DNA from 2 places in the Mesorhizobium sp. ISC25 genome. Region 1 is predicted to be linked to the other one. Evidence: predicted binding sites of a transcription regulator. Region 1 holds the regulator's gene; the other holds the start of a gene.
The links. The regulator LexA, encoded in region 1, represses DNA repair genes until DNA is damaged. The targets are predictions, from matches to a motif close to TGTTCNNNNTGTGTTCNG.

Region 1 (10,772 bases):
CGTGATCGGCGTGCAGGATGAAGATGCGCTCCATCGCGCGGGCCAGCACCGGATTGATCTTGTATTCCTCGCAAGGCACGGCGAAGCACATATGCAGGAAGTTGGCTGCGAAATTCAGCTCGTTCTTCGGATAAATGAATGGCTGGCCGATGTGGTATTTATACGCCATGGCCGCGATCGTCGGCATCTTGGCGATCAGCCGCATCGAGGCGACCATGCGCTGATAAGGGTCCGAGATGTCGGTGGAATCGTGGTAGAAGGCCGACAGCGCGCCGACCACGCCGCACATCACCGCCATCGGATGCGCATCACGGCGGAAGCCGGTGAAGAAGCGCGACATCTGCTCATGCACCATGGTGTGGCGCGTCACCCGGTAGTCGAAATCGTCCTTCTGCGCCTTGGTCGGCAGTTCACCGTAGAGCAAGAGGTAGCAGACTTCGAGGAAGTCGCCGTGCTCAGCCAGCTGGTCGATCGGGTAGCCGCGGTGCAAGAGAATGCCGGCATCGCCATCGATGAAGGTGATTTCCGACTCGCAGCTCGCCGTCGACGTAAAGCCGGGATCGTAGGTAAAGACGCCGGTGGTGTTGTAGAGCGAACCGATGTCGATGACGTCAGGTCCTACCGAACCACTTCGTATCTTGAATTCATGGGTTTTGCCGCCGAGTTCCAGCTTTGCCGTCGATGCCTGGGTTTTGCCGCCAAATTCCATTTTTGTCGCAGGTTCGGTCATAGCAAACTCCTTTTTGTTTCCTCAGGCCGGCAAAGGCAAAATATCTGAACCCAACACGTCAAAAGCATCGGAACACGCACATTTGCGCCCGCAATTGAATCTGCGCGCCAGATTAGGCCAAGACCCAATGTTGCACTGCGAAACACACCTTTCAATGCCAATCTTCTTGGGCCAGTTTGCTAATCGATTTGATCAGCGATCCGCGCCAGGCTTTCCTCGCGGCCAAGCACGGCAAGCACATCAAAGACACCTGGCGAGGTACTTTTGCCGGTGAGCGCGGCGCGCAAAGGTTGGGCCACGGCGCCGAGTTTATGGCCGCCGGCCTGCGCATAGTCGCGGATCGCAGCTTCCGCGGAGGCGGCAGACCAGGCCGAAACCGTGGCTAGTGCCGCATGAGCGCCCCGCAGGATCGCGCGCGCCTCACCGCTGAGCAGCGCCGCCGCCTTCTCGTCGACCGGCAGCGGCCGCTCGACGAACAGGAATGCAGCCCCTTCAACAAGTTCGACCAGCGTCTTGGCGCGCTCCTTCAGGCCGGGCAAAGCGGCAAGCAGTTGCGCCTTGCGTCTGTCGTCGAGGCGCGCGGCGATTGCCGGGCTGCCTTCTAGATAGGGCAGAGTGGCGATGAAGATGTCGAGCAGCGCTGCCTCGTTCATGCGGCGCATGTGCACGCCGTTGAGCGCTTCGAGCTTGGCGAAGTCGAAACGGGCGGCGCCCTTGTTGACGTCGCCAATGTCGAACCATGCGATCATGTCGGCGATCGACATGATCTCATCGTCGCCATGGCTCCAGCCAAGCCTCGCCAGATAGTTAAGCAGCGCCTCCGGCAGGTAGCCCATGGCGCGATAGGCCTCGACGCCAAGCGCACCGTGCCGCTTCGACAGCTTGGCGCCGTCGGCACCGTGGATCAACGGGATATGCGACATCGACGGCACCTCCCAGCCCATGGCCTGGTAGATTACGGTCTGGCGTGCGGCGTTGGTCAAATGATCGTCGCCGCGGATGATGTGGGTGATGCCCATGTCGTGATCGTCGACGACGACGGCATGCATGTAGGTTGGATTGCCGTCCGAGCGCAGAATAATGAAATCGTCGAGATCCTTGTTGGGAAAGCGCACGTCGCCCTGGACGCGGTCATGCACCACCGTCTCGCCGTCTGTCGGCGCCTTGATGCGGATCGCCCCCTTGGCGCCGGCCGGCGCCTCCGAGGGGTCGCGGTCGCGCCATCGTCCGTCATAGCGAGGAGGCAGCCCCATGGCCCGTGCGCTCTCGCGCATTGCTTCCAGCTCGGCAGGCGTCGCATAACAATAATAGGCCTTGCCCATGCGAACGAGCTCCTCGGCCACCTCGCGATGGCGCGGCGCACGCTCGAACTGCGACACCGGCTCGCCGTCCCATGCCAGGCCAAGCCAGGAAAGCCCGTCGAGAATGGCCGCGGTTGCCGCATCGGTGGAGCGCTCGCGGTCGGTGTCCTCGATGCGCAGCAGCATCGTGCCGCCTGTGTGCTTGGCATACAGCCAGTTGAACAGCGCCGTGCGCGCGCCGCCAATGTGCAGATAGCCGGTGGGCGAGGGGGCAAAACGGGTGACGACCTTATCGGGCATGGAACTCTCAGGCGGGCGAAGGAAGGGGGTTTGCGGACTTTCGCGCGTTGCGCGTTCATGTAGCATAGGAGGTCGAGGGCGCAAGGGGCAGACCCGATGGCTGTGCGAGGCCGTGGTGCGGGCGAGGGCGAGGACGCTGGTAGCGGCGTCAGCGAACGCTTGCTGTTTGCCGCTCCCCTGCCTGTCCTGCCGACACCGGCATTGCTGCCCGCTCCGCGCTTCGATGCTCCGTCGCTGCCGGCCAGCGACCCAGCAACGGTTTCCGTGCCCGCGGGCGAGCCCATCGTGCGCCTACGCCGTCGTTTCCGCCTTCCGTCACCGTCCCGTATCCGCAACAGCGTAACCTCGGCGGCCGGCCTGGAACTCGACCGCGGCGTCGCCTTCCTGCTGGTGCCGGTGTTCCTCGCATGCGGGGTGGTCGTTTATTTCGCGATGGCGGCTGAGCCGGCCTTCCCACAGCCGATAGCTATCGTCGCCTTGGCAGCCCTTTGTGCCGTCGTCTCGCGGTCATGGCCCAGGACGCGCCTCTGCTTCAAGGTGGCGTTGCTCTGCGCGCTTGGCGTGCTTGCCGCCAAGTTCGAGACCTGGCGTGTCGGGACGCATATGCTCGGTTCCGAAATCTCGACGCGGCTGACCGGTCGCGTCGTATCGTACGAGCCCATGGCGAGCGGCCGCATCAGGCTGACGATCGATGTGATCTCAACCGCCAGGCCGACACTGCGCTACATGCCGGAACGGGTCCGCGTTTCGGCGATGAAAATACCGGCTGAGCTGACCGCCGGTTCCGAGATCGCCGGCTATGTGCGGCTGCTGCCGCCGACCGGGCCGGTGCGGCCCGACAGCTATGATTTCTCCTTCGACAGCTATTTCGCCGGTATCGGCGGCAGCGGCTTTTTTCTCGGCAATCCGAAAGTCGTGTCGTCGGGCAGCATGCCGCTTGCCGCGCGGCTTTCTTCCGCGATCGAAGACGCGCGCGAATCCATCGCCGACCATATCCGCAGCCGCATCGGCGGCGCCGAGGGCGAGATTGCTGCTGCGCTAATCGTCGGCGTGCGCGCCGGCATTCCCGAGGAGATCAACGAAGCGATGCGGCGCACAGGCATCTACCACATCATCTCCATCTCGGGGCTGCATATGGCGTTGGTCGCCGGCACCATCATGGCGCTGCTACGCGGCGCCTTTGCGCTGTTTCCCGATTTCTCATCGCGACGGCCGGTCAAGAAATATGCCGCGGCCGCCGCGCTTTTTTCGATTGCGGCCTACCTCGTCTTTTCCGGCATTGTGGTAGCGGCCGAACGCAGCTTCATCATGCTGGCGGTGATGCTTATCGCCGTGCTGTTCGACCGGGCCGCGCTCACCATGCGCAACCTGGCGATCTCGGCCATCGCCGTCATTCTGGTGTCGCCGCACGAGGTGGTTGGTCCGAGCTTCCAGATGTCCTTCGCCGCGACGGCGGCCCTTGTCGGCGCCTATGCAGGCTGGTCCGATTACCGCGCCGGCAGGGCCACCACGCCGCCGCCGCGGCGGTCGCCGCTACGCTTTGCCACTCGAAAGGTCCTGCTGGGCATGGGCGGCCTGGCGATGACCTCGATCATTGCAGGGAGCGCCACGGCGCTTTTCGCCATATGGCATTTCCAGCGCGTGGCGCCGCTCAGCCTGTTCGCCAATCTGGCCATCATGCCTATCGTCTCACTGGTCGTCATGCCCTTCGCCGTCCTCAGTGCGCTGGCGATGCCGTTCGGCGCGGATGGGCCTTTCCTCTACGTGATGGGCAAGGGGCTGACGGCGATGATCGCCCTGTCCGGGTGGATCTCCGAGCGCTCGCCGATCGATGCGGTCGGGCTGATTTCGCTGAGATCTGTCCTTTTGGTGACGATCGCCCTCGTCATTGCCAGCATGGCGACGACCTGGTTGCGGCTCGCGGCACTTCCTTTCGCGCTCGCCGGCTTGCTGACGACGACCCAGACGCGCGTACCCGACGTATTGATCTCGGAGGACGCACGGCTGGTCGCGCTGCCGATCGGCAGCGGTGAACTCGCGGTCAACCGGGCACACCCGAATGAGTTCACCATCGACAACTGGAAACGCGCGCTCACATCAGAGGCTATCGTCGCGCCGGAAACACCTGGAAAGAACGATCCGCAATTCGACATTGCCGATCCGGCCGACCTACCGCCGGGCATGCCGTTCATTTGCACGGACGGCCTCTGCCTTGCCAGGCATCCATCCGGCGCGATCATCGCGCAAGCCAAGGACCGCGATACTGCACGGCCAGCCTGCGCCTTTGCCAGCTTGATCGTCATCGACGACGCCACCGCCCATAATCCCTGCTACTACGACCGGCTGGTCCTCGTCGTCACCAAACGGCAACTGGCGCGCGCGGGAAGTGCGGCCATCTATTTCGATCCACAAGCGGCAACACGCCCCGAAATCCGTTTCGCCGTCGAAAAATCATACCGGCCCTGGCACGTGCAGCGGAAATTTTCACGCGCGGCGCGAGGCCTGCCGCCATACCGCAGGGCCGACAAACCCAAAGCCGGCGCCAAGGGCGGAGCTCAGTAGCGGCGGATCAGTCCGACGAGCTTGCCTTGCACTTTGACCCGGTCTGGTCCGAAGATGCGCGTCTCGTAGGCCGGATTGGCGGCTTCCAGGGCGATCGAAGCGCCCTTGCGGCGGAACCGCTTCAGCGTCGCTTCCTCCTCGTCGACCAGTGCCACCACGATCTCACCGGGGCTCGCCGTATCCGCATTGCGGATGATCACCGTGTCGCCGTCGAAAATGCCAGCCTCGATCATCGAATCGCCTTTGACCTCGAGCGCATAATGCTCGCCGCCCATGATCATATCCGGCGGCACCGAAATCGAATGCGTCTGGTGCTGGATGGCATCGATCGGCACACCGGCGGCGATGCGGCCCATCACCGGGATCGAAACGGCGGCGACGACATCGTCGTCATTGCCGGCTGCAGGGACGCGCGACGATGTCGGCTTGCCCTGCCGAGGGGCACCTTGCCCAAGACTGCCCTGGATGACACTCGGCGAGAACTTGCGTGCCGCATTGAGGCCGGGGGCGATCGAGTCAGGCAGGCGCAGCACCTCCAGCGCACGGGCCCGGTTGGGCAAACGGCGAATGAAGCCGCGTTCCTCCAGCGCCGTTATCAGCCGATGGATTCCCGATTTGGAAGCCAGGTCGAGCGCTTCCTTCATCTCGTCGAAGGAGGGCGGAATACCGCTTTCCTTCAACCTTTCGTGGATGAACATAAGCAGTTCGTGTTGTTTGCGTGTCAGCATAGCGACCCCCAACAGAATCAGAAAAACAAACCCAGAACAAACACTATCTGTTCCAGTTGTGTTCCGCAACTGTTTAAAGTTTAATGAATGCGTTAAGGCTCGGGAAACAAACGACGTCCCCTACCGGGGTACCGCATTTTCACCCGCCGCGAGCCTCATCGCCTTGATTCTGCTGTCGTTTGCGCCCTTCTGGCTTCCTAGAATGCGCCACTGGCATCGGCCGTCGGTCGGCAAAAGGCACGGAAGTGAACCCGTATCGACTGTATGGTTTGGTCAATGCACCGTGAACGAAACGAACTCAAAACGCCAACCTCGGGTTAAACTCCTGGTTTCCACCGCCTGGTCAGGCTGCTTCTCGCTGGTGGAGCCTTGCTGCGCGCTACCTGGTAATGGAAGAACAGTCGATGCGTGTCCGGCGTTGCGTTGGATCTTTGGGGGAGCAGGCAAATCATGACAGGAATTCCCGATCTCGCGGCCATAAAGGCGATGGATGGCGCAGATCCGCTGCGCGCGATGCGCGACCGTTTTGTGTTGCCGCAAGGAGTGATCTATCTCGACGGCAATTCGCTAGGAGCTGCTTCACGTGCCGCTTTCGATGAACTGTACAAGGCCGCGACCGAGGAATGGTCGCATGATCTCATCCGCGCATGGAACACGGCCGGCTGGTTCAACATGCCGCTTGAACTTGGCGACCAGCTCGGGCGCCTGATCGGTGCCGCGATCGGCCAGACGGTGGTCTGCGACACGACGTCGGTCAACATCTACAAGCTGCTGCACGCCGCCATGGCTATGCGGCCGGAGCGGCAGGTCATCGTCGCCGAGGGCGATAGTTTTCCGACGGACCTCTACATGGCTGAGGGTGTGGTTTCGACGCGAAAAGATACGCTGCTGCGCCTCTCGGGGGTCGACGCGCCGAGCATCGAGGAGCTGATCGACGAACGCACCGCCGTGGTGTTGGTCAACCACGTCAACTACAAGTCGGGCGAACTGCGCGACATGCCGGCGCTGACGCGCAGGGCCCAGGAAGCCGGGGCGATGATCGTCTGGGATCTCTGCCACACCGCCGGTGCGATGCCAGTCGAGCTCGACAAGGCAAAGGCCGATTTTGCCGTTGGCTGCACTTACAAATATCTGAATGGCGGACCGGGCGCGCCTGCCTTCATCTATGCGGCTGAGCGGCATCTTGCCGACATCCAGCAGCCGCTCACCGGCTGGTGGGGCCATGCACGGCCCTTCGCCTTCGAGCCAGGCTATGCGGCCGGCACCGGCATCCGCCGGTTTCTGTGCGGCACCCAGCCGATCCTGTCGATGCGCACGCTGAAGGGCGCGCTCGACATCTGGAACGATATCGACATGACGGCGGTGCGCAAGAAGAGCATCGCGCTGGCCGATCTGTTCATCGAGCTTGTCGAGGCAAAGTGCGGCACTTACGGGCTCACGCTCGAAAGCACGCGCGACGGGGAAAAACGCGGCAGCCAGATTTCATTCATGCATGAGCATGGCTACCAGATCATGCGCGCGCTGATCGAACGTGGCGTGATCGGCGATTTTCGCACGCCATCGACCATGCGCTTCGGCTTCACCCCGCTCTATGTCGGCTATGCCGATGTCTGGCAGGCCGTCGAAGTGCTTGAGGACATCCTGCGCACCGGTGCGTGGAAGGATGCGCGCTTCGCCATCAAGGCGGCTGTCACTTGAGATTGATGCGAGAGCTGGAGCCGTGAGGCTGGCGACGACGCGCCGCGCGATGCTTACGGCTACGTTGCAAGGCCATATTGCCAGGGGAGGGCGCAGGGTGTTCGAACGTCACATTGCCGATTGGGATAACGCCTATGCCAACGGCGCCAACATAGCCGGCAGCGATCGCTGGCCGGCGGCCTGGATCGAGCCAGCGCGGGTTTTCCGCGACGTGCTTTCGACCGAGGGCAGGGCGCGGCTCGACTTGGCCTATGGCGATAAACCACGCAACCGGCTCGATCTTTTCCTGCCGGCCACCAAGCCCAAGGGGCTCGTGGTGTTCGTCCATGGCGGCTACTGGATGGCATTCGACAAGAGTTTCTGGTCGCATCTTGCCGCTGGCCCTGTTGATCGCGGCTATGCGGTTGCGATGCCGTCCTACACGCTCTGTCCGCAGATACGCATTGCCGGCATCGTCAAGGAAGTCGGCGCGGCGATCGGCACAGCGGCGGCGATGGTCGCAGGGCCGCTGATGCTGACCGGACACTCGGCCGGCGGCCATCTTGTTAGCCGGATGGTTACGGCGACGACGCCGCTGGCGCCCGAAGTGGTCCGGCGCGTTCGTCGCGTGGTGTCGATCTCGGGAGTGCACGATTTGCGCCCGATCATGTGCACCGGCATGAACGAGACGCTGGCGATCGATGAGGCCGAGGCGCAGGCCGAAAGCCCGGTGCTGCTGCGCCCGATGGACAAGGCCCGCCTGACCTGCTGGGCCGGCGGCGGCGAGCGCGCCGAATTCCTGCGCCAGAGCGCGGTGCTGGCCAACATCTGGATCGGCCTAGGTGCCTCGACCAGCTCTGTGGTCGAGCCTGACCGGCACCATTTCAACATCATCGACGGTTTGGCCGATCCAGACCATCCGCTGACCCAGACCTTGATCTCGGAGTGAGGCAGGTTCAGCGTAGCATCAGCACGTCGCAGGGGGAGCCCGCCGCCGCGGCAGGCGCGAACGGCGCGCGGACGATCAGCCCGTTGGCATCGGCCAGCATTTTCAGCATCGAGGAGTCCTGGATGCCGAACGGCATCGCCGCGAGGGTGCCGGCGTCGTCTGTGACAACAGCCCGCACATAATCCTGCCTGAGATCGTTGGCCGGCATGGCAGCACCGAGCCGTGCCCGACGCATATCCTGCTGAAAGGCGCGGCCGCCGAGCCGCGCCAGCAGCGGCTTCACAAAGAGCTGGGTGCAGACAAGGCTTGCCACCGGATTGCCGGGCAGGCCGATGCAGCGAATGTCGCCCAGCCGCCCGAACATCAGCGGCTTGCCCGGCCGCATGGCGATCTTCCAGAAATCGAGCGTCATGCCTTGCCCGGTCAGCACGTCATGGACGAAGTCGTGGTCACCGACCGAGGCACCGCCCAGCGTGACGATGACGTTCGCGCCAGCCTTCACGGCCTTTTCAACCAATGCGGCGATCGCCTCCCTGCGGTCCGGTGCGATGCCAAGGTCGAGCGCGCGCGCACCGACCGACTGTGCGGCAGCGGCGACACCATAGGCGTTGGAGGAGATGATCTGGTCGGGGCCCAGATTGCTGCCCGGCGGCAGCAATTCGTCGCCGGTGGCGATAATGGCGACCAGCGGCCGCTTGACCACGGCGACCTCGGGATGGTTGGCCGACGCCGCCAGCGACAAGGCCGCCGGATCGAGCAGGCGGCCCTTGGGCAGCAGGACATCGCCCTTGGCGAAATCGAGCCCGAGGCGACGGATGTTGCGCCCCTGCACCGTCGGCTCCGTCACTTCGATGCCGCCGCCGCCGAGGTCGCGGACGTTCTCCTGGATGACGATGGTGTCGGAGCCTTGGGGAAGCGGCGCGCCGGTAAAGATGCGCACAGCCTGCCCCTGCTGCACCAATCCGGAAAAGCCGCGTCCGGCCGGCGCCATGCCGATCACCGAAAGCCTTGCCGGTACGGACGCGATGTCGGCCGCCCGCACGGCATAGCCGTCCATGGCGGAAGCGTTGAACGGCGGCTGGGTGCGGAGCGCCACAACCGGCTCCGCCAGCACGCGGTCGGCGGCATCCAGCAGCGCGACGGGTTCGCCGGCCAGCTCTGCTGCGCCGTCCAACAGGCGCTCGAGCGCCTCGGCAACCGGGACCAGCGCCATTATCGGCCTGCCCCGGTGGCCCCGCCTCCGGTGATCTTGTAGTCGCCGGATTTGCCGCCGGTCTTTTCAACCAGCCTGATGCCGGAGATGACCATGGCGCGGTCGACCGCTTTGGCCATGTCGTAGATGGTCAGGCAAGCGACCGAGACGGCGCTCAGGGCTTCCATTTCAACGCCGGTCTTGCCGGTGACGCGGGTCAATGCCGTCACCTTCAGGCCGGGCAGCGCGGCGTCCGCCTCGATATCGACAGATATCCTGGTCAGCAGCAGCGGATGGCAGAGCGGGATCAGTTCATGCGTCTTCTTGGCCGCCATGATGCCGGCAATGCGCGCGGTGCCCAGCACGTCGCCCTTCTTGGCATCGCCGGCAAGGATCATGTCCAGCGTCTCGGGCCGCATCGCGACAAAACCTTCCGCAACTGCCGTGCGCACCGTCTCAGCCTTGTCGCCGACATCGACCATATTGGCTTCGCCCTGCGCGCCAAGATGGGTGAGGGCGGCCGCCATCGTCAGATCGCCTCTGCCGGCGCCTTGCCCGTCAGAAGCAGGCGCGTTGCCGTGGCCACGTCCTGCTGGCGCATCAGGCTCTCACCGACGAGGAAAGTGGCGATGCCGCTCCGCTCCAGCCGGCGGCAATCGTCATGCGAAAAGATCCCGCTCTCACTGACCAGAAGGCGGCCGGCCGGCACCATCGCTACCAGCCGTTCCGAGGTCTCGAGCCTGGTTTCGAAGGTCCGGAGATTGCGGTTGTTGATGCCGATCAGCCGCGATGACAGCCGCAGCGCACGTTCCATTTCCGCCTCGTCATGCACTTCGACCAGCGCGTCCATGCCCAGCCCGAAAGCTGTCGCTTCGAGTTCTCTTGCCAACGCGTCGTCGACGCTGGCCATGATGATCAGGATGGCATCGGCGCCCCAGGCCCTGGCCTCGTGGACCTGATAGGGGTCGAACAGGAAATCCTTGCGCAAGGCAGGCAGCTCGACGGCAGCGCGCGCAGTGGTGAGGAATTCGGGCGCCCCCTGGAAGGAGGGTGCGTCGGTCAGCACCGAAAGACAGGCGGCACCGCCTTCCGCATAGGCCCTGGCCAGCGCCGGCGGATCGAAATCGGCGCGGATCAGGCCTTTGGACGGGCTAGCCTTCTTGATTTCGGCAATCAGCGCGAACCTGCCGGATTTGCGCTTTGCCTCAAGGGCGGAAAGAAAGCCGCGCGGCGCGTCGGCATCCGTCGCGCGTGCCTTGATCTCGGCAAACGGCACTTGCGCTTTGGCCGCCGCGATCTCGTCGCGCTTGTAAGCCTCGATCTTGCGCAGGAT
Region 2 (10,772 bases), 990 kb from region 1:
GGGTCATCGATCGAGCGGCATGGCGGCCGCAACGTCCTGGCGTTCAGCGCCGGATGCATCGGGGTCGGCCAAATCGGGCTGGCCGTTGCCCCCAACCTTGCGGCCTATATCGCTGCCTGGCTGATCGTCGGCCTGGGCATGGGGGCGGGACTCTACGATGCCGCTTTCGCAACGCTTGGCCGCCACTACGGCCATGGTGCGCGCTCCGCCATCACCACGCTGACGCTGTTCGGCGGTTTTGCCAGCACAATCTGCTGGCCGATCTCGGCCTTTCTGCTGGAGGAAGTCGGCTGGCGCGGCACCTGCCTGGTGTACGCGGCTGTTCAGTTGGTGATTGCGCTTCCGCTCTATCTGGTGATCCTGCCCCGCGAGGCGCCGAAACCGCCAGTCGGGCCAGGATTGCCAGTCGGGCCAGGATTGAACCAGGCGACGCCGGCCCGCGAAGGCAATCCCGATCCGTCGATCATGATCGTTCTGGCCGCCACACTTACGCTCGCGGCGGTGATCTCCTCGACGCTGTCGGTGCATCTGCTCACCATCCTGCAAGGCAGCGGCATGGCGCTGGCCGCGGCCGTCGGGCTCGGCGCACTGGTCGGCCCGTCCCAGGTGGCGGCGCGTGCGATCGAGATGACCATCGCGCGCTACCACCATCCGATCCTGACCAAGTTTGCCTCGGTTACCTTCGTCGCGATCGGCGTTTCGGCGCTCTGGGCCGGCATGCCAGTCATCCCGTTGGCGCTCGGCTTCTACGGCGCGGGCATCGGCCTCGAATCCATCGCGCGGGGGACGTTGCCGCTCGCGCTGTTCGGCTCGAATGGCTATGCGAGACTAATGGGTCGCCTCGCCATGCCGAGCCTGATTGCCCAGGCGGCGGCACCCTCGGCCGGCGCATTGCTGCTGGAGCGCTTCGGCCCGCACGGGACGTTGGCCGCGCTTTCCGGTCTGGCGCTGGCCAACGTCATCCTCGCATGCGGCTTGGGCTGGCGGATGCTGCGCCGCCAGCAATCGCAGGTTCAAACCCGATAGGATTTCGACCTGCGGTCAGTGCTTTCAACTGGAGAGCGGGAGATCTTCCAAGGGATCGACAAGGAAGGACGCGGCAATCAGATCGTCCGCGTCGAGGCGCAGTGAGCCTTCGGCGCCGCCCATGATGGCGGCAACCTTTTGAAACGTCTTAATCTCGTGCTCGGTAATCTGGGCAGTTTGCATTCTGGATTTGAGGTCAGCAACGCGCAGCCCCAAACTGTGGGATATTCCGATTTTACGGTTCGACATGGTAAGATGCTCCTCCCCGGCCCATGTTTGTTTTGCCACCCGCCCTTATTCGCATTTCCTCCGCCTGCCTAAATATGAGGCATCGCGAATACAGCGCCCGAACGCCCGATGTAAGGGAAGGTTCCGGCGCGCAGAGGTCACGAAATAATAACACGAAGAAGCAGGGCCAATGGTCCGGCCGGAGGTAGGACTTAGGTACGACGCCCCGCCGGACAGAGGGCTCCGGTGGCTTATCGGCTGGCGAGGACCATGCGGTTGCCTTCGCTGTCGCGAAACTCCGCCACCGTGCGCCCCGGCTGCCACGTCGCCTCATGCGGTTCGGTGACGATCTCGACGCCGCCCGCCTTCAACGCCGCGATCATTGCTCCGACATTTTCGTCGACCAGCACCAATACGGGCTCCGCGCCGGGGGCGTCGTCGGCGCGCCTGGTGAAATGCAGGTTCGTCACGGCATGCGGAAATGCCAGCTCGATCCAGCGCCAGCCGCCATCGCCCATCTTCTGGTCGGCCAGCACCTGACAGGCGAGATGCCTGGTGTAGAACGCCTTGGCGCGATCCTGGTCGAATACCGGAAGCTCGGCAAACTGGATATGCATGATCGTCTCTCCTGCTTGATGGCTGCCGCGCAGCCGCCCACGCGGGAAAGACGATGCGGGCAACCGAAAAGATTCTTCGGCAAGGAGAATCTTTTCAGCGCAGCCGGTCGTCCTTCGTTCATACCAACCAATCAGGAGACGACAATGGACTACGCGCTCATTCGATACGGTGTGAACCAAGCCGACCTGGCAGATAACCGCGCGCTGGTCGAACTAGTGTTCGAAGCTCTGGGCGAGGCGGCACCGCCGACGGTGCGCTATCTCGTGCTCGAGCTTGACGATGGCTCGTTCGTCCACATCGTCGGCCAGGACGGCGATTCGTCGGCGCTGACCGGGCTTGCCGCCTTCAAGGCATTTACGGAAAACCACGCCGAACGCCGTTCGACCCCGGCAATGCGATCGCCTGTCAAAGTCATCGGCAATTACCGTATGCTGGCGGATCAGAAGGCGGGATAGCGCCTGCCATGCCGCTCGCGCAGATACGGGATGCTACGCCGAAATGAACAGGGCGACTTTGGAGGCGATGCTCGTCGAGTTGCGGCCAAGGCTGCATCGCTACTGCGCGCGCATGGCCGGCTCGGTGATTGACGGCGAGGACATCGTCCAGGAGGTGCTGATCAAGGCGCTGCAGGCGATCGACGGGGGCGCCATGGTCGAACGGCCGGAGCAATGGCTGTTTCGTATCGCCCACAATGCCGCGCAGGATCATCTGCGGCGGCGCAATCGGGAAAGGTCGCGCATGACCGAGGCCGACATGAGCGTGATCGAGGATCCCTCCGGCAGCGCCGATAGCCGGCTCGCCGCCCAGACCGGCCTGCGCTCCTTCATGCAGCTTTCGGTGCCGCAGCGCAGCGCCGTGATCCTGGTCGACGTGCTCGGGCTCAGCCTGCATGAGACCTGCGAAGTGACCGGCGCGACGCTCGCCGCCACCAAGGCGGCACTGCATCGCGGGCGGGCGCAGCTCAAGCTGCTGGCGCTGCAGCCCGAGCAGGCGCTCGCCCCGAGGCTCGACGCCGACGACGAGCGCCGGCTGCGGCGCTATGTCGACCTGTTCAACGCGCGCGACTTCGACGCGGTCAGGGCACTGATCGCCGAGGACGTCCGGCTCGATGTCGTCAACCGCGTCCGCCTGCGCGGCAAGGCCGAGGCGTCGACCTATTTCGGCAATTACGACCGTATCAGCGACTGGACATTGTCGCTCGGCTTCGTCGACGGCAGGCCGGCGATCCTCATCCGCGACCCACAAGCGGCCGACGGCGCCGTGCGCGGCTTCATGCTGGTCGAATGGGCGGGCGAGGAGGTCATCCAGATCCGCGACTTCCGCTATGCGCCCTGGTGCCTGGTCGACGCGGAGATCAGGGCCGTCGAGAGGTGAGGAGGGGCTGGAAATGGTGCCGAGATGGCGCGCGGAGGCGACGTGGCCAAGGTTGCGCCACCGGACAAGTCTGCCATCGCCTCGATCACCAAGCTGAAGGGCTCCGCTTCCGATTTCGGGAGCGGTATCGTCGCGAAGAGGATCTACGGCCTACACCCGTCATGCTCGATAAAGAGCGGTGCCAGCCTTCGGATCAGGCAGCCTCCTCCTGGGTGACCCAAACGCAATTGCCACATGCCAGCAAGTTCTTAGAGCGGATCCGGTTCTCCTGGAACCGGTAACCCGCTCTAACTATCTGTTTTGCCGCATTTATGCGGACGCCAAATGCTTCCATTTGGCTCAAAATGCTCTAGCCGATACGCACGCGGCGCGTCACCTGGCCATTGCTTTCCCAGTATGTGTGTTTCTTGGCAATCAAGGGATCGTCCATCGCCGGTTGAATTTGTCCCGTGGTGCTGACCGCGCGTGAGGTCACCGTGTGTTCTCCAGGAGAAGGATTTGCCCAAGCCAGGGACCAGATTTTCCAGGCGTGTTCTGCCTCCTCACTGTGGTCAATGGTCGCTGGTGCCCAAGGCCCTTGATCGATTTGCACTTCGACCCGTTCGATCGGCGCCCCCCAGGCTGCTCCAATGATGGAGTAATCTGAGTCTTTCCGGGTAACCTTCGCAGGCGCGGACTTTATCAGCGCTCGCCCGACTGAAGTCTCGGCCCATACGGTCTCGCCGTGGTGGTCTTCTTCCCGGATGGTGACATAGTCACGGGCCATCAGAAGGCTCATGAACCGCGTATCGCGAACCTCGATGCGCTTTAGCCACTTGACGTTGGCGATCCCGTACCAGCCTGGAGCAATGAGCCGTACCGGGAAGCCATTGGCCGCCGGCAAGGCGGCTCCATTCATTTCATAGCAGAGGAGGTTGTCGGGGTTCATCGCGTCGACGAGCGACATGCTACGAGCGAAGTTCTGCTTCATTTTTACGTCGCGTATCGGGATCTCGCCTGTGTCGGTACCGAAAAAGACGACCTCGATGCCCTTCTCCAGAACACCGGCTTCCTCAAGGATCGGGGCGAGCGGCGTCCCTGCCCAACGGGCATTGCCGATGCCGCCGGTGAAAAAGGGAAATCCGTGGTTGCCCGAGCATTCCACTGTGAAAACGACCTCCTGCCGCGGTCGCGCCTTGATGTCGGCGAGCGTTAACTCCAAGGGCTTCTTGACCAGGCCTCCGATCTCCATCGACCATGTCTTCTCGTCGATCGTTGGTCGGTTGAAATGCGAGATGCTGAAGAACTTGTCGTTTGGCGTTATCCAGCTGTCCAAATCCTCCCAGACAAGCTGCTTCTGGATACCCACCGGATCGGGATTTTTGGTCGGCTGATCCAGCCACGGAATAACTTCCTCGCTCGGCCGTGTTGGAAAAGCGTAAGCCCGACGCGAGGTATAGAGAGCAGCAATTGCGGCAAGAGCCGCGCTTCCTTGAACAAGAAGTTCTCTGCGCTGAAAATCAGGCATGTTGTTTACCTCCCAGTTGATCCGGAACAGACTGCAACGTGCCTTAGGCCGTAGCCTGATCACGGATAGGCGACACAATGTGAGGTCTGCCCATCCGGAAGTATCCGGATAGGTCAGACAATCACCGACGCAAGTCAAGCATGTGAAGCATTGCACGAAACGCTAGCTGGCGTTTCGCACGCTAAGAGTGCGCCTTTGAGAAGGAACTGTCCACAACTTGGACGGGACATGATGATGATTGCGGCATTCCATGCCGATTTCCGGTCCTGCCAAATCGTTGCTGCTCGGATCGCTGCCGAACGCCCGCTTCTGGGGTCATTTCCGGACCTTCGCGGGTGCTGGTCGAAAAGGTGTTTTCTGCCGGCCCGCGGGTTGGCCGGGCGGCCGGCATCGCCCTGATCTCCTGGGGCAGCGCTACGCTTTTGGCCTGACGACCAGGGCCGCCTCGAATGTCGCATTTGCAGGAAACGATCCCTCCTGAGCAAAGTGCATCGCACCGCCCTAGCCAGGCCGGCTCACAACGCGTCGGGGCGGACCCGTGGGTGACGTCAAGCTTACGCAGGCATTCAGGCGTCGAGGAACTTTGAATCCTGGCGTCCGTTTATCCGAATGTCGGGTATGAAGGGCTCCGCCAATGAATGTCAGCGATGAAAGGACTGTACCGCTTTGGGCGACAACCGAAGTCGCGCCCGAGGCGGTTCCGCTCGAGCGGAGTGAACAGGTCGAGGTCGTGGTCGTCGGATCTGGCATTGCCGGACTGTCGGTCGCGTACGAGTTGGCCATCGCCGGGCAAAAGGTGGCGGTGCTCGACCGCGGCCGGATCGGAAGCGGCATGACGGCACGCACCACCGCGCATCTGTCATCGATCTGCGACGACTGTTTTTCGGAACTGATCAAATTGCGCGGCGAGGAACTGGCGCGGATTTACTACCAAAGCCAGTCGGCCGCTATCGACCGTGTCCAATCGATCCAGGAGGCGGAGGGTATCGCGTGTGATTTCCGCCGCCTCGGCGGCTTTCTGTTTCCGGCGTCAGGCAGAAAGGAATCCGTCATCGAGCGCGAACTGGACGCCGCTCTGAAGATCGGAGTCGACGTCGAGAAAATCGTGGGCGTGCCGCTTGCAGGCTTTTCGAATGCGCCCGTCCTTCGCTACGCCAATCAGGCGACATTCCACCCGCTCAAATATCTCCGCGGGCTGGCTGCCGGCATTCGCGCGCGCGGCGGCGCGCTTTATGCGGAGACCATCGTCGACAAGGTCGAGGAGACCGACGGCGGCGTCCGCGTAAGCACGGTCTCGGGCTTTGCCGTGTCTGCCAAATCGGCCGTTGTCGCCACCAACTCGCCAATCAACGATCGGGTCGCGCTCCATACCAAGCAAGCGCCCTATCGGACCTACGCGATGGCGTTCGAGATCGCGCGCGACGTTTTGCCGGATGCACTCTATTGGGACACGCTGGATTCCTATCACTACGTTCGCCTGCAGCCTGGCGAAGGCAAGACCGACTTTTTGATCGTCGGTGGTGAGGACCATAAGACAGGGCAGGCCGACGACGCCGACGACCGCTTCGCGGCCCTGGCGGCCTGGATCAAAAGGTTGGTGCCCGATATCGGCACCGAAGCCAATCGATGGTCCGGGCAGGTAATGGAGACCGTCGACTATGCCGGGTTCATCGGCCGCAATCCCGGCGACCGGCATGTCTTCGTGGCTACCGGCGATTCCGGCCAGGGCATCACCCATGGGGTCGTCGCCGGCCAATTGATTTCCGACCTGATCCTGAAGGGGGAAAGCCCCTGGCGGGAACTTTACGAGCCCTCCCGCAAGACGGTACGCGCGATCGGCGACTATCTGGCGGAGAATGCGACAGCGATCAGGAGTTTTGCCGAGTATGTCGCGCCTGGCGAAATCGATTCCACCGATAAGCTGCGGCCGGGAGAGGGCGCTATCGTCCGCGAGGGGCTTACCAAAGTGGCGGCTTTCCGCGATGAGGACGGCACGCTCCACAAGCGCTCGGCCGCATGCACCCATGTCGGCTGCCATGTCCATTGGAACTCGTTGGAACGCTGCTGGGACTGCCCCTGCCATGGCTCGCATTTTGCCGTCGACGGCACGGCCTTGAACGGGCCGGCCGTATCGCCCCTGGGTCCTGTCGGATAGTCTTTTCGAGATCGTATCGCCAGACTTTCGCCCCAGCCAGGCCGGCTCACAATTCCTTTTCGGCCAGTTCGCGAAAGGCGTCGGGAACCGACCGCTGTAGTCCGAGCGCGACCGAGGCGTAGCCGACCGCCTCCCAGCCGAAGCGGTCGCGGATCTTGTCGACGGCGCGATCTGCCGTCCAGCGCGCCGCGCCCTTCCTGGTGCCGGGGCGGCGGCGGTCGTCGTCGAGCCCGAGCGGCAGTTCCAGTTGCAGGCCGGCATGCTGCTCCAGATGCGATACGGCGATCGCCAGCAGCGAGATGGTCTTTTCGTGCGGATGATCGATAAGCACCTTGCGCACCAGCGCCTCGGCGATCTCGGCCAGCATGGCGGTTGCCGATATCGGCTGGTCGAGCGTGATCGAGCGCGTCACCGATCGCAAATCGGCAAAGCGGACGCGAACCGTGACGGTGCGGCCGGGCCGGGATTTCGCCCGCAACCTCGTGGCGACCCTGTCGGCCAGATGCAGCAAAGCGGGTACGAAGACGTCCTCGTCGGCCGGTTTTCGGCCAAGCGCCGATTGCGCGCCGGCCGATCGCGCGCGGCGCTGCGTCTCGAGCTTGCGCGGATCGCGGTTCCACGCCAGCGCGTTGAGTTTTTCTCCGGCCGCCGGCCCGAGCAGGCGCTCCAGCGCGCCACTGTTGGTCTTCGCCAGCTCGCCGATGGTGTTGACGCCGATGCCGGCCAGCCGCTCCCTGGTGACCGGGCCGACGCCCCACATCAGCTCGACCGGCAGGTGGTGCAGGAACTCCAGCTCGTGGCGCGGATCGACCACCACCAGCCCGTCGGGCTTTGCGACCTGTGAGGCGATCTTGGCCAGATGCTTGGTGCGGGCTACGCCGACCGAGATCGGCAAGCCGAGCTCGGCCCGCACGCGGCGGCGGATCTTGCTGGCGATCTCGGCCGGCGAGCCGAACAGATGGGTGCAGCCGGCGACGTCGGCAAAGGCCTCGTCAATGGAAATCCGCTCGACCACCGGCGTGAAATCGCCGAGCACCTTGATGGCCGCATCGCCCAGCCGCTGATAGTCCTTGAAATGGCCGCCGACGAAAATGAGTTGCGGGCAGAGTTCCCGCGCTCGCCGTCCCGGCATGCCGCCGCGCACGCCGAACGCCTTGGCTTCATAGGATGCGGCAAGCACTACCCCGCCGCCGACGGCAATCGGCTTGCCGCGCAAGGCCGGGTCGAGCAATTGTTCGACCGAGGCATAGAAGGCATCCAGATCCGCGTGGAGGATGTTGGCTTCCATCCGGCCCGTTCGCCCGCGGCGGTTCGAACGCCGCATTGTCTCGAGTTGTGATGAGAACATAAAGAGAACTTTGCCGGCGGATTGTCAAGCAGCGCGGAGGCTGCCGCAGATGACGAGAGGGCGGCAATGTTCAGCCGCGCAGCCGATCGCGGGCCTGCATCAGCGCGAATCCCAACAGGTTCTCGCCGCGCCACAGCAGCGGGTTCACCGCCCTCTCGTCATCCGCCGCAAGGCCGATGCCCCACACCCGGTCGACGGGGCTCGCCTCGACCAGCACCCGGTCATGCGTCGACAGCAGATATTCGCGCAGCGCCGCGTTCTGGCGGAACTTCTGAAAGCTCCCTTCGGTGACGATGCGATATTTGTCGGCATCCCATTTGGTGCCATCGAAGCCGCTCACCTGGCGGCCAAGTTGCTTTGCCTGCTTGGGGCTCGCCGCCTCGAGGATTTGTGTTGCCGTCTGAGCATCACCGAACAGGCGTGCCTTCTCGGCCATCATCCAGTGTTCGGCAGTCGGATAGCTCAGACCATCGACGGTAAAGGGCGCATGCCACCACTGGCTGAAGCACGACGTGGTTATGCGGCCGTCCTTGGACGGCTGATGGCCCCAGAAGAACAGGAACTTCTGCCGGGGCTTTGCGCGAAAGGTTTTTTCAAGCCAGGTTCGGTCGTAAATCATCGAGCGGATGGAGCAGGGCGAAAGGTCGGCTTGTCAATGCTCCATCCAGAGTGGGGTAGCGAAGATGAGCGGTCGGCGCTGAATGCGATGAAATGCTGATCTACAGCGCCATCTTGTAGCCGAGATGACTGGCGGTGAAACCGAGGCGCTCGTAAAAAGCGTGCGCCTCCCGTCGACCTTTGTCCGTGGTGAGCTGGACGAAGCTGCAATTGCGCGAACGGCACGTTTCAATCGCCCATTCGATCATCAGCTTGCCGACCCCGCGGGACCGCCATTGCCGGGCGATGCGAACGCCTTCGATCTGGCCGCGCCAGGTGCCTTTCCTCGAAATGCCTGGAAGGAAGCTGAGCTGCAGCGTTCCGACCACTTGCCCGGCGTCGACGGCGACGGCCAGCAACTGGTTGGGATCGGCATCGATTGCGCTGAAAGCATCGAGATAGGATGGCGCAAGCGGCGTGGACGGGTCTTCCCGGTCTGCGCCGAGCACATCGTCGGCAAGCATTGCAACGATCGCCGGCAGGTCAGGCGCCTGGGCACGACGGAATTCGATCTCGCTCATCGCGCGGAGACATACGGCGCAGTGTTGGCGATCGCAATATCCGTTTTGCCTTGCAAGGGAGGCGCGCGTCTTCAGGCGGCCTCGAGCGCCCAGAGACGATGGCCGTAGCGGCGGAAGAAGCGGGCGAAGAGGTGTTGTTGCCTGGCGCGGGCGAGGTCGGCGGCGCGCCTTTCCTGCCGCCAGCGCGGCATGTTGCGGAACATCGACAGGAAGCGGGCGGCGTCATCGAGTGCTTCCTCGGCTGACTGTGCCGGGCGGATCGCCGCCAGGAACAGAGCGCGGCTCGGCTTCATCTGATCAATCGCCGCCTTGCGCTGGCGATGACCCTGGCGTGCCTTGCGGATGCCGTGCTGGCGGATGGCCGCGAAAGCGGCAAGCATAGCCGGGCTGTCGCCGCTATAGCCGCAGGCATGGGCGAACTGGGCTGGATCCATCGTCATTCCCTTGCTGCCGGCCGGCTGCGGTTCTGTTGCTCGCGCCGATTCCAGTCCGCACCAGATATAAGCATAACTCAAATAATCGAACAAGCGAAACTTTCATGTTGGTGTAAGCGGAACCGACTCGACTCCGCTTGGAAAACCGATAATGATGCGAAACAAAGCAGGAACAACGATGGGGATTGGCCATGGCATTGGCAGGCAAGGAAGCGACGATCGCCGATGTTGTCTCGATTGCCGTCGAGTGCATCGACTGCGGACGCAACAGGTGGTGGAAGCCGGCCGAGCTCAAGCGGCATGGGGTGATGCCGGAGACACCGCTGGCCGCACTTTCGGGGCGCCTGATCTGCAAGGCCTGCCGGGCCGACGGCCTGCCGGGCGCCGCGGTCTCGATCCAGGCCGCCTTCATCGACGACCGGCAACGGACCCGCGCCGAGGCGCGCCTGCTCAACGGTCGAGAGCTGGAGCAGTCGAGGCGGGCTTGAGGGGGCGGGCGTGGTGCTCTTCCCTTCTCCCGCAAGGGGAGAAGGCAACAAGCCTCAATACCCCAGCAATTCCTTGAGCGGGATGACGCGGAAGACGTTCTTGATGGCGTAGCGGTTGAAGGTCAGCGTCTTGGGCGGGTTGTACTGTTCGACGATCAGCTCGGCGGCGGTGCGCTTGACCAGCTTCTTGATGAAAGCCTTGCCGTTTTGCTCGTTCTGCTCGGGCAGCGTCTCGATCACCACATGGTCGCCGGGCAACGCTTCGCGGCCGCCGCAATAGATCATCTCGCCGGGCTCGTAGCGCGGCACCATCGAATCGCTCAGCACGTGCAGCGCAAACACATTGCGCAGATGCCGGATCCCCGGCGGCCGCTGGACGTAGCCGGCCGGCTGGCCGTTGAAGGTGAAGTCGCCAT

Region 2: the regulator LexA is predicted to act here: its motif matches at 8,249-8,266, upstream of dinB (DNA polymerase IV).

Annotation. Positions count from the first base shown of each region.
Region 1 is NZ_CP135441.1:1,137,328-1,148,099, forward strand. Features, by position in the region: gene gltA (citrate synthase) at 1-730, opposite strand, end outside; gene gltX (glutamate--tRNA ligase) at 910-2,331, opposite strand; gene RQ479_RS05600 (ComEC/Rec2 family competence protein) at 2,428-4,893, shown strand; gene lexA (transcriptional repressor LexA) at 4,887-5,621, opposite strand; gene kynU (kynureninase) at 6,072-7,319, shown strand; gene RQ479_RS05615 (alpha/beta hydrolase) at 7,417-8,247, shown strand; gene glp (gephyrin-like molybdotransferase Glp) at 8,255-9,460, opposite strand; gene moaC (cyclic pyranopterin monophosphate synthase MoaC) at 9,460-9,966, opposite strand; gene trpC (indole-3-glycerol phosphate synthase TrpC) at 9,969-10,772, opposite strand, start outside.
Region 2 is NZ_CP135441.1:146,152-156,923, forward strand. Features, by position in the region: gene RQ479_RS00750 (MFS transporter) at 1-1,026, shown strand, start outside; gene RQ479_RS00755 (hypothetical protein) at 1,051-1,275, opposite strand; gene RQ479_RS00760 (VOC family protein) at 1,506-1,871, opposite strand; gene RQ479_RS00765 (hypothetical protein) at 1,866-2,327, shown strand; gene RQ479_RS00770 (sigma-70 family RNA polymerase sigma factor) at 2,371-3,246, shown strand; gene RQ479_RS00775 (sulfite oxidase) at 3,596-4,753, opposite strand; gene RQ479_RS00780 (FAD-dependent oxidoreductase) at 5,388-6,908, shown strand; gene dinB (DNA polymerase IV) at 6,955-8,196, opposite strand; gene RQ479_RS00790 (NADAR family protein) at 8,327-8,875, opposite strand; gene RQ479_RS00795 (GNAT family N-acetyltransferase) at 8,976-9,434, opposite strand; gene RQ479_RS00800 (hypothetical protein) at 9,506-9,874, opposite strand; gene RQ479_RS00805 (hypothetical protein) at 10,060-10,356, shown strand; gene RQ479_RS00810 (XRE family transcriptional regulator) at 10,411-10,772, opposite strand, start outside.